DNA from 3 places in the Clostridium subterminale genome. Region 3 is predicted to be linked to each of the others. Evidence: riboswitches for the same ligand, from Rfam matches in the RefSeq annotation. Region 3 holds a riboswitch; each other region holds the start of a gene.
What was found. A riboswitch is a leader RNA that binds a small molecule or an ion and turns the genes downstream of it on or off. The one in region 3 is predicted to bind cobalamin.
Positions count from the first base shown of each region.

Region 1 (3,291 bases), on a different contig from region 3:
TTTATCTATGGTTCAAGAGATTGCAGAAAAATATGGTGATGGAACTGTAAACATTACTACGAGACAAGGATTTGAAGTACCTGGTATTAGATTTGAAGATATAGATAAAGTAAATGCTTTACTACAACCAATCATCGAAGGATTAGAAATTAATCAAGTAGATGAAGGCATGGGTTATTCTGCAGCTGGAACTAGGAATATATCTGCATGTGTAGGAAACAATATCTGTCCATATGCTAATTACAATACAACAGAGTTTGCTAAAAAGATAGAAAAGGCTATATTCCCAAATGACCTACACTTTAAAGTGGCATTAACAGGGTGCTCTAATGACTGCGCAAAAGTTAGATTAAATGACTTTGGAATAATAGGAATGACCGAACCACAATATGATATGAATAAATGTGTATCCTGCGGAGCTTGCGTAAAAGCATGTACAAGGAAATCCACTGGAGCATTAACTATGAATAACTATAAAATTCAACGTGATCACAAAAAGTGTATAGGATGTGGAGAGTGTGTAATAGCGTGTCCGACGGATGCATGGACTAGAAGTAGAGAAAAATATTACAAGCTTGTTCTTTTAGGTAGAACAGGAAAGAAAAATCCACGTATGGCAAAAGATTTTATAGCTTGGGTAGATGAGGAAAGTATCATAAAAATTATCTGTAATACTTATAACTATGTTAAGGAATATATAGATAAGGATGCCCCAGGTGGTAAGGAGCATATAGGATATATTGTAGATAGAACAGGATTCCCAGAATTTAAAAAGTGGGCAATGGAAGGAGTTAATCTATCGGATAAAACTATTGTTCAAGAAACCATGTACTGGGATGGAATTAAGTATTAAAAATAATATATTTTACTCACAATTGACTTTTGCCCCTTGAATGTAAATATTTGTTGTAGTATAATCATATTTGTAAAATTTGCGAAAATGAATAAAAAGTAAATAATGAAATATAGGTTTGATTTTATCAATTAAAAGGGAAGTAGGTGTAAATCCTACACGGTCCCGCCGCTGTAAAGGTGGAGTTTTGTACTTATACCACTGGGAAACTGGGAAGGTGTACAAAAACCATGAAACCTGAGTCAGAAGACCTGCCTGTGTTTTAACACGTAAACTCTGCGGAGAATGGAGTGGTGTAACACAAGATATTTATATACATATGTATACATAAATATATTTTTAATATATTCTTTGTATTTATATATTTTTATGATGTATATGATTGGTAATTATGATGTTATTTAAGTCCATTTAACTTAGAGTTAAATGGACTTTTTTTACGTTTAAATTTATTCGAAATAAGTAGTAAATTAATATTTATTAAAAGGAGGCGAAAAATTGAGTTTTAAAATAAGAAAGTTTGATTTTCATGTTTTAACATATATTATTTTATTTTTATCATTAATAATAATAATTTTTTCTAATGATAATCCAGCAGTGGTTTTCTCTCTATATTTTTATATATTTTCATTATTCATATATAGCGGAAACACATATAAATTAAAAAAAGTTTTAGTTTATTTTATACCCTTTGCCATATTTATAATTCTTCTAAATATGATATTTGTTACACAAGGTAGTATGGTTTTACTTCAAATTGGAAGTAAAAAATTTACCTTGGAGGCTTTGATATACGCATTAACAATGGCACTTAAGTTATTTGCAGTGGCCAGTCTCTTTATATCCTTTGAATTTATTATTGATTCAGATAGGGCAATTTCATATTTTTCAAGCAAGATGCCAAAATCAACTTTAACTCTGGTTATTGCTTTTAAGTTAGTTCCTGGTCTTAGAGATAGATTAAATAAACTTAAAGAAATTTATACAATTAGAGGAGTTGATTTTAATAAAAAGAGTTCAAGAGAAATGACTAAAAGCTATGTTCCAGTATTGTCAATATTACTTGAAAATTCTATGGAAAGTTCTTTCGATATAGGGGAAGCAGCTTTTGTTAGAGGATTTTTAAGTAATGAAAGAAGTACCTATGACAGACAGAAGTTTAGAAAAAAAGATATTTCTATTATGGTTTTAAGCGGAGTTTTATTAATAGTATATATATTTGCTCAATATAAAGGAGCTGTTGATTTCAAAATATATGATGGGATAAGTCTAGTAAATATATTTAACTATGGAACAACATCAATATTTGTGATAATTCTAGCTATTACATTATTAATTTTAAAATATAGTAGGGAGAAAGACAATGGAATATATAGAGATTGAAAATTTAAGTTATTCATATCCTCTAGAAGGAAAGAAATCTTTAAATAACATAAATTTAGGATTAGGTAGAGGAGATGTTTTATTAGTAGTTGGGAAATCGGGTTCAGGAAAATCAACTTTAGCTAAATCAATTACAGGTGCTGTTCCTCATTTTTACGGTGGTACCATATCAGGAGGAATTATCATTGATGGAGTATCGCTAGAAGAGATGAGCCATAGCGAAAGGGCAAAGACAGTTACAATGGTTTTTCAGGATCCAGAGAAGCAATTAATGATGAATAAGGTTCACCGAGAGATTGCTTTTGGACTTGAAAATATAGGGGTAAGTGAATCAACAATTAAGAGACGTGTATGGGAGGTCATGGAGTTTATAGGAATAACTGACCTGGCAGAAAGAGATATAACAACTTTATCAGGAGGGCAAAAGCAAAAGGTTGCAATAGCCTCTGCAGTGGCATATTTGCCAAAATGTATTATTTTTGATGAACCTTCCTCTCAGCTTGATGTTTCTGCGGCAGAAAGCATTGTGAATCTAATTAGAAAAATAAATGAAGAATTGGGAATAACAATAATAGTTATAGAGCAGCGAGTAAATAAATGGTTTGATATAGCTGATAAGATTGCCTATATGAATGAGGGTAAAGTTAATTTTTATAATAGTAGGTATGATTTTTATAAAGAATCTAAGGAAGAAGTTTTTAATTTTTTACCTGATTATTTGAAGTTAACAAAAAAACTTTCATGGGATGCCATGCCTAATGATTTCAAAGAAACTAGATGTAAAATCGATGATAAATATTCTGACATTGGATTAGAGTGTTTAGATTCAAAAACAGATAAAAATTATATTAAGAAACAAGCCTGCGAATATGGTAATAATGCAATAGAAATAGAAAAATTAAATTGCTATTTTCATTCAATTCATGCCATAAAAGATCTTTCATTAAATATTGAAAATGGAGATTTCATAGGTATTATGGGAGCAAATGGGGCCGGTAAGAGTACACTTTTAAATTCTCTTATTGGGCTTAAAGAGTATAAAGGTAGTATTAAGG
Region 1 covers NZ_BAAACI010000002.1:154,027-157,317, reverse strand. Annotated here, with positions in the region: gene asrC (sulfite reductase subunit C) at 1-853, shown strand, start outside; cobalamin riboswitch at 951-1,126, shown strand; gene ABDZ93_RS06580 (energy-coupling factor transporter transmembrane component T) at 1,352-2,236, shown strand; gene ABDZ93_RS06575 (ABC transporter ATP-binding protein) at 2,217-3,291, shown strand, end outside.
Region 1: it holds a riboswitch for cobalamin, as region 3 does, so the genes downstream of both, ABDZ93_RS06580 (energy-coupling factor transporter transmembrane component T) here and ABDZ93_RS17065 (YitT family protein) in region 3, are expected to answer to the same signal.

Region 2 (3,291 bases), on a different contig from region 3:
AGTTAACCAAATAGTTGCCGCTATGAAAGGGGCAAACTAATGGATAATTGTGAAGCAGTATTAAAGCTTTTACTAGAAGCTGTGAAAAACGATGAAAAAAACACTGCATCTCAGGGAAACTCATCTGAGATTCCAGTAGGAGTTTCTAATAGACACGTACATCTATCACAAAAGGATTTAGAGATTCTTTTTGGTACAGATTACAATCTTACAAAGCTTAAAGAGTTATCTCAGCCTGGACAATATGCATGCAAGGAGCTTGTAACAATTTGCGGACCAAAAGGTGCAATTGAAAAAGTTAGAATTCTTGGACCTGTAAGAAGTAAGACTCAGGTTGAAGTATTAAATGGAGATTGCATTAAACTTGGAGCAGCATCAAATGTAAGACTGTCTGGAGATTTAAGCAGAACACCTGGAATTACATTAGTAGGACCTAAAGGATCTGTTCAAATTGAAGAAGGTTTAGTAGTTGCACAAAGACATATTCACATGACACCTGAAGATGCTAAAAATTTAGGAGTTTGTGATGGAGATATAGTATCTATAAAATTTGACGATTTAAGAGGCGGAATATATAGTAATGTAGCTATTAGAGCTAATGATGCTTCAAAACTTGAATGTCATCTTGATATAGAAGAAGCTAATGCAATGGGCATTAACTCAAAATCAAAAATAACAATAGTAAAGTAAAAAAGCAACATAATAAGTGGTTATAATTAAAAATTATAATATAAATAAAAAAAGATATTTAGGAGGATTATAAAATGAAATACGATGCATTAGGAATGATAGAAACAAAAGGTTTAGTAGGATCAATTGAGGCAGCTGACGCTATGGTTAAAGCAGCTAACGTATATTTAATAGGTAAAGAATATGTTGGAGGCGGACTTGTAACTGTTATGGTTAGAGGCGATGTTGGAGCTGTTAAAGCTGCTACAGATGCTGGTGCTGCTGCTGCACAACGTGTTGGAGAATTAGTATCAGTTCACGTAATCCCACGTCCACATTCTGAGGTTGAAGTAATTCTTCCATCTTCTAAAGAAGCTGCAAAGTAGGATTTTAATTACACTGTAAAAAAATAAAAACGTCGCTAAAGATAATTTAGCGGCGTTTTCTTTTTTTGATTAGAACAATTTTAATTTTTCTTGAGTTCATGAAGATGGAGTAACTTACATATGGAGATGTGAGGAGCGGACATTGTTTGTACCCTAAGGAAGTATGAAAATCACAATAAAGATACTCTTACAAAACAGATAATTCTATTTTGTTTGTATATTATTACATCAAGTTATGGATAATGGTTCTAATATAATTATTTTTGAATATTATTTTAATATGAAAGTTTAATTGAGAATTGCAAAGTTCAAGCTTGGAACAATATATGTATGAATATATAAATAATAACATATAAATATTTAGTTGACAATTTAGGGTAATATATCTATAATACAAATTGTATGGTAGTATAATTTACATAAAGTTAATATATGTAAAACTACTAATAAAAATTTAATCGTAATCATTGATTTATTTTATGACGAGAAATATTCGTTAAGGAAGTCGGTGCAATTCCGACACAGTTAATCCCTACTGTAAGGGTGACGAACAAAGCAAAAATGCCACTGGTATAAAAACTGGGAAGGCGCTTTAAGTAGGATGAACCTAAGTCAGAACACAACAGTAAGGTAAATCAATAGATTTCACTGTGCAAGTTTTACCAATTATAAGCATGGATATCTGAAGGCATAGCAGATGTTTATTTTTTACGCCCATTTTTAAAAAAATGAGCATAAAAGCTTAACTATATAGCATAAAAACTTTTAGAAATTTGAAAAATGACTGAAATGAAAATTATAGATAAATACATGCTGAAATAAGGGGGGATAAAATTATTGGTAAAATTCATCACATAACTATTTATAAAAAAATGATAAGAAGGTAGCAAATACTTTTATTATGATGAATTAGAATGACAAAATAAATGTTGTGTTAAGGGGATAAAAGATTGGGGAGGATTATAATGAGTAAAAAAATGAAAAAGTTTTTTGGTTTTCTTTTAGTTCTAGTTATGACCTTAGCTATTAATGTAAATGCAAATATAAATGCCTTTGCAAATGCTAATGAAACTGTTAATGTTCAGATTCAGATGAATGGAGAGACTTATATTAATGAAACCGTAAATCTTAATGATTTAAAATCTAAATTAAGTTCAATAAATTCAGATCATCTATATAGTACACAACCCTATACTAATTATGCTACCGAAGGTATAAAGACACCAACTACAGCTGATGCTTTAATTTTTGCATATAACCAATACTATATGAGTCAGGGATCAGCAGAGGTAACTCCATTACTTGATACTAATTATCCAAATACAGAAGCTGCTATTAGCTATAATTGGGATTTGAAGCCATATACTGGTAATCCAGGAATCTACTTTATTTACTTTGATGGAATGACAACTGTAGATAATGGTACTATTCAAAATTCAGATGGTACCCATACTTGGACTGGTGAGGCATGGACTTTCTATGTAAATGGAGTAAAATCAAATTCATATGCTAGTAACATCTCATTAACAGATGGTATGACAATTACTTTTAATTATGGTACAGTATCTGAGACTTGGTAAAATTAGGGGATAAAATATTTTAATAAATAATTAAGATTTATAAAAAATGATATGAAGGTAACAAATACTTTTATTAGTTTTAAGAAAACCACCTGCTATGCAGATGGAACGCAAAATGCTTATAGTCACAGTGCAAGCCACCCGTTTTACGGGTGGTTATGACTATAATGAATTAAAAGGGCAAGATAAATGTTATGTTAAGGGGATAAAAGATTGGGGAGAATTATAATGAGTAAAAAAATGAAAAAGTTTTTTGGTTTTCTTTTAGTTTTAGTTATGACCTTAGCTATTAGTGTAAATGCAAATATAAATGCCTTTGCAAATGCTAATGAAACTGTTAATGTTCAGATTCAGATGAATGGAGAGACTTATATTAATGAAACAGTAAAGCTTAATGATTTAAAATCTAAATTAAGTTCAATAAATTCAGATCATTTATATAGTACACAACCATATACTAATTATGCTACCGAAGGTATAAAGACACCAACTACAGCTGATGCTTTAATTTTTGCTTATAATCAATATTATATGAGTCAGGGAGCAACAGAGGTAACTCCATTACTTGATTCTAATTATCCCAATACAGAAGCTGCTATTAGCTATAATTGGGATTTAAAGCCAAGTGCTGGCAAGCCAGGAATCTACTTTCTTTA
Region 2 covers NZ_BAAACI010000005.1:223,339-226,629, forward strand. Annotated here, with positions in the region: gene ABDZ93_RS08570 (acetaldehyde dehydrogenase (acetylating)) at 1-40, shown strand, start outside; gene ABDZ93_RS08575 (phosphate propanoyltransferase) at 40-690, shown strand; gene eutM (ethanolamine utilization microcompartment protein EutM) at 765-1,055, shown strand; cobalamin riboswitch at 1,516-1,700, shown strand; gene ABDZ93_RS08585 (DUF4430 domain-containing protein) at 2,021-2,635, shown strand; gene ABDZ93_RS08590 (hypothetical protein) at 2,733-2,864, shown strand; gene ABDZ93_RS08595 (hypothetical protein) at 2,864-3,291, shown strand, end outside.
Region 2: it holds a riboswitch for cobalamin, as region 3 does, so the genes downstream of both, ABDZ93_RS08585 (DUF4430 domain-containing protein) here and ABDZ93_RS17065 (YitT family protein) in region 3, are expected to answer to the same signal.

Region 3 (3,291 bases):
TATTGCACTTCTGCATATGAAAACTATCTTAAAATAAGATATTATTATTTATTACTTGCCATAATTCTTTGTCTCTTTCTAACAATAGTAGATGCATCTATGCCTAAAGCCTTAGATGCATTTTTAATATTACCATGCCTGTTTATGGCATCATTTATTATTTCTAGTTCTATTTCTTCTATAATTTCCTTAAGACTATATCCTTTTATTGAGTAATTATTAATACTAATCATATACTCTTGCTCCTGCTTAGCTTTTATTATTTCCTCAGGTAAACTATTCTTTTTTATTTCGTTATCTTCTGCCATAATAATTTGTCTTTCTATTACATTTTTAAGTTCCCTTACATTTCCTGGCCATTCATAATTATATAAATATTCCATAGCCTCCTCACTAAGGTAACACTGAAGATTATACTTTTTATTTAGAGAATCCATAAAGTACTGTATTAACAAGGGCACATCTTCTTTTCTTTCTCTCAATGGCGGTATTTTTATAGGGAACACACTTAATCGATAATATAAATCTGATCTAAACTCTTTAGCCTTTATAAGTTGTTTTAAATCTTTATTAGTAGCGGCAATAATTCTTATATCTACAGATATGGAATTTGTACCTCCAACCTTTTCAAATTTCTTTTCCTGAATTACTCTTAATAGCTTTACCTGAGTTAACAAAGGAAGTTCGCCTACCTCGTCTAAAAATATTGTTCCTCCATCAGCCAGTTGAAATAATCCAATTTTGCCTCCCTTACTTGCACCCGTAAATGCTCCAGCTTCATATCCAAATAGTTCAGATTCTATAAGATTCTCAGGAATAGCTCCACAATTAATTGTGATAAAGGCCTTGTTCCTTCTCGAACTATTAAAATGTATATATTTTGCAATACCCTCTTTTCCAACTCCAGTTTCTCCTAAAATTAATGCAGTAGTATCAACATTTAAGATTTTTGTAGCACTTTTCATTACTTCTAACATAGGTGGTGCTTCAACCTTCATACCACTTATTTCATAAAGTTTGTCCTTTATTTCTTCTACATTGAAAGCTTGCTTTGAGCATGTCTCACTATTATACTTAACCTTCATTTAATCACCACCTCACTTAATAACTTATACTTTTAAATCCATAGCCAAATACTTCACATATATTATTTACTGTAATAAAGGCCTTTTTATCTATTTCATTAATATACTTTCTTAGTCGTATAAACTCCCTTCTTCCTATTACTACAACAATTATATTTTTATCATCTTCTGTAAATCCACCCTTGCCATGATAAACAGTAACACCTCTATCAAGCTCTGTAATAATGAATTCTTTGATTTTCATATATTCCTCACTAATTATGGTAACTTCTTTACTCATGTTAATGCCTTCTATTATCCTATCAATAACGAAACCATTTATAATTACACCTAACATTGCATACAAAGAGAGCTTAGGACCAAAAGCAAAAGCAGCCATAAAAGTAATACTTAAATCTGACAATAATACTCCCTTACCTAGATCAATGTGAAAAAATTTATTTAATACCTTTGCTATAATATCCGTACCACCTGTAGAAGCATTCTGATTAAACACAATTCCCATTCCTGCGCCGGAGATAAGAATTCCAAAAATAAGTTCCAAAAATAAATCTCCAGTAATCGATTGCTTTATCATTACTGTTTTCTCAAAAGTTAGAACCATAAAAGATATACCAAAGCTTGCATATATAGTCTTAGCTCCAAAGCCTCCTCCTATAAAAACAAATGCTACAATAAAAAGAATAATATTAATTATAATCATGATTACACCAACTGGAATAGAAGGTATAAAGTTATTTAGAACAATAGCTAAACCATTTGCACCACCTGTGGCTAGATTATTAGGCATTAGGAAGAAGTACATTCCCGCAGCTACCATAATCATTCCTATATTAATCAATAAAAACTCTTTAAATTTTTTTTTCATATTAAAAATCCTCCTTTAAATTCTAAAAAAGTACTAATAAAATTTATTAAACACTTGAATTTTTATTGATACTTAGCCATAGTGCTTGAGTACTATTCTTCCTATCCAAAGAAAAAAGCCTCTTAACTCAATTGTTAAGAGGCACAAGAAACAAACTAAAAATTTTGTATGAAAATTATACTTTACATACAATTGTCTCATTATGACACCCCCTATCTACCGTAGAGCTAACGATGTATTAATAAAGGCAGGTCTTCTGACTTTGGTTCATAGTTGCTTCAGCCTTCCCAACATAAGTCAGTGGCACTAAATGAAGCTTCTCCCCATTACAGCGGCGGGACCGTCCAGGATTTTCACCTGCTTCCCTTTTAAACAAAGTGCAAAACTTTGTACCTCTATTTATTATATTTATTTTTCACTCTATTCTAATATATACTGTATTTCAATTTATTTCAATATTGTAAATTTATAAAAAATGAAAATGTCTTTAGATAAATATCTACAAGACTAAAATACTTCCTCCACTTAATCTGTATGATCTGAATTCTGTTTATTTGCTACTATCCACCATAAGATGTTAGCACTATCATGATATCATAAAATCCTTCCTCTAGAAATAATTGCCTTGTTTTTTAACAATCTTAATTTAACTTTCCCAATACTTTTTGAATTTCCTCTTCTGTCAACATTCTATATTGTCCCTTTTTAAGTGTTTCATCTAACATTAATCCACCTATGGAAATTCTCTTTAGATATACCACATGACAGCCTACTCCTTTTAACATACGTTTAACTTGGTGTTTACGTCCTTCAGAAATTGTAAGATATCCAGAGACAACTGGCTGATCATAACGGCTTGAATCCATATTATAAAATTCTCTAATATTAGTCTCCAGTTCTAGCTCTTTGTAATTTCCGCATTTAACTACTTCTATTTTTGCTGGTTTCGTTAATGCTTCATTTTCTCCAATGGAAATTCCCTTTTCTAGCAGCTCTCTACCTTCTTTATCTAAAGAACCCAATGCCCAGAAAAAATATGTCTTTTCAACATGTTTTTGTGGATACATTAACTGATGATCAAAACTTCCATCGTTAGTAAGCAACAATAATCCTTCTGTATCTTTATCTAATCTACCAACATGAAATACTCCATTCATGTTAACCTCATGAAAAAAGTCAAACACTGTTTTATTATCAGCATCCTTTCTTGCAGTAATACATCCTGCAGGTTTATGAAACATATAATACACCTTTTCTCTATAAGCAACTACTTTATGAAGATACTCAATAATATCAGTACTCTCCTTAATTTCTATTGCAGGTTCTGTTATCACTTCC
Region 3 covers NZ_BAAACI010000008.1:114,247-117,537, forward strand. Annotated here, with positions in the region: gene ABDZ93_RS17060 (sigma-54 interaction domain-containing protein) at 45-1,085, opposite strand; gene ABDZ93_RS17065 (YitT family protein) at 1,102-1,953, opposite strand; cobalamin riboswitch at 2,183-2,365, opposite strand; gene ABDZ93_RS17070 (pseudouridine synthase) at 2,595-3,291, opposite strand, start outside.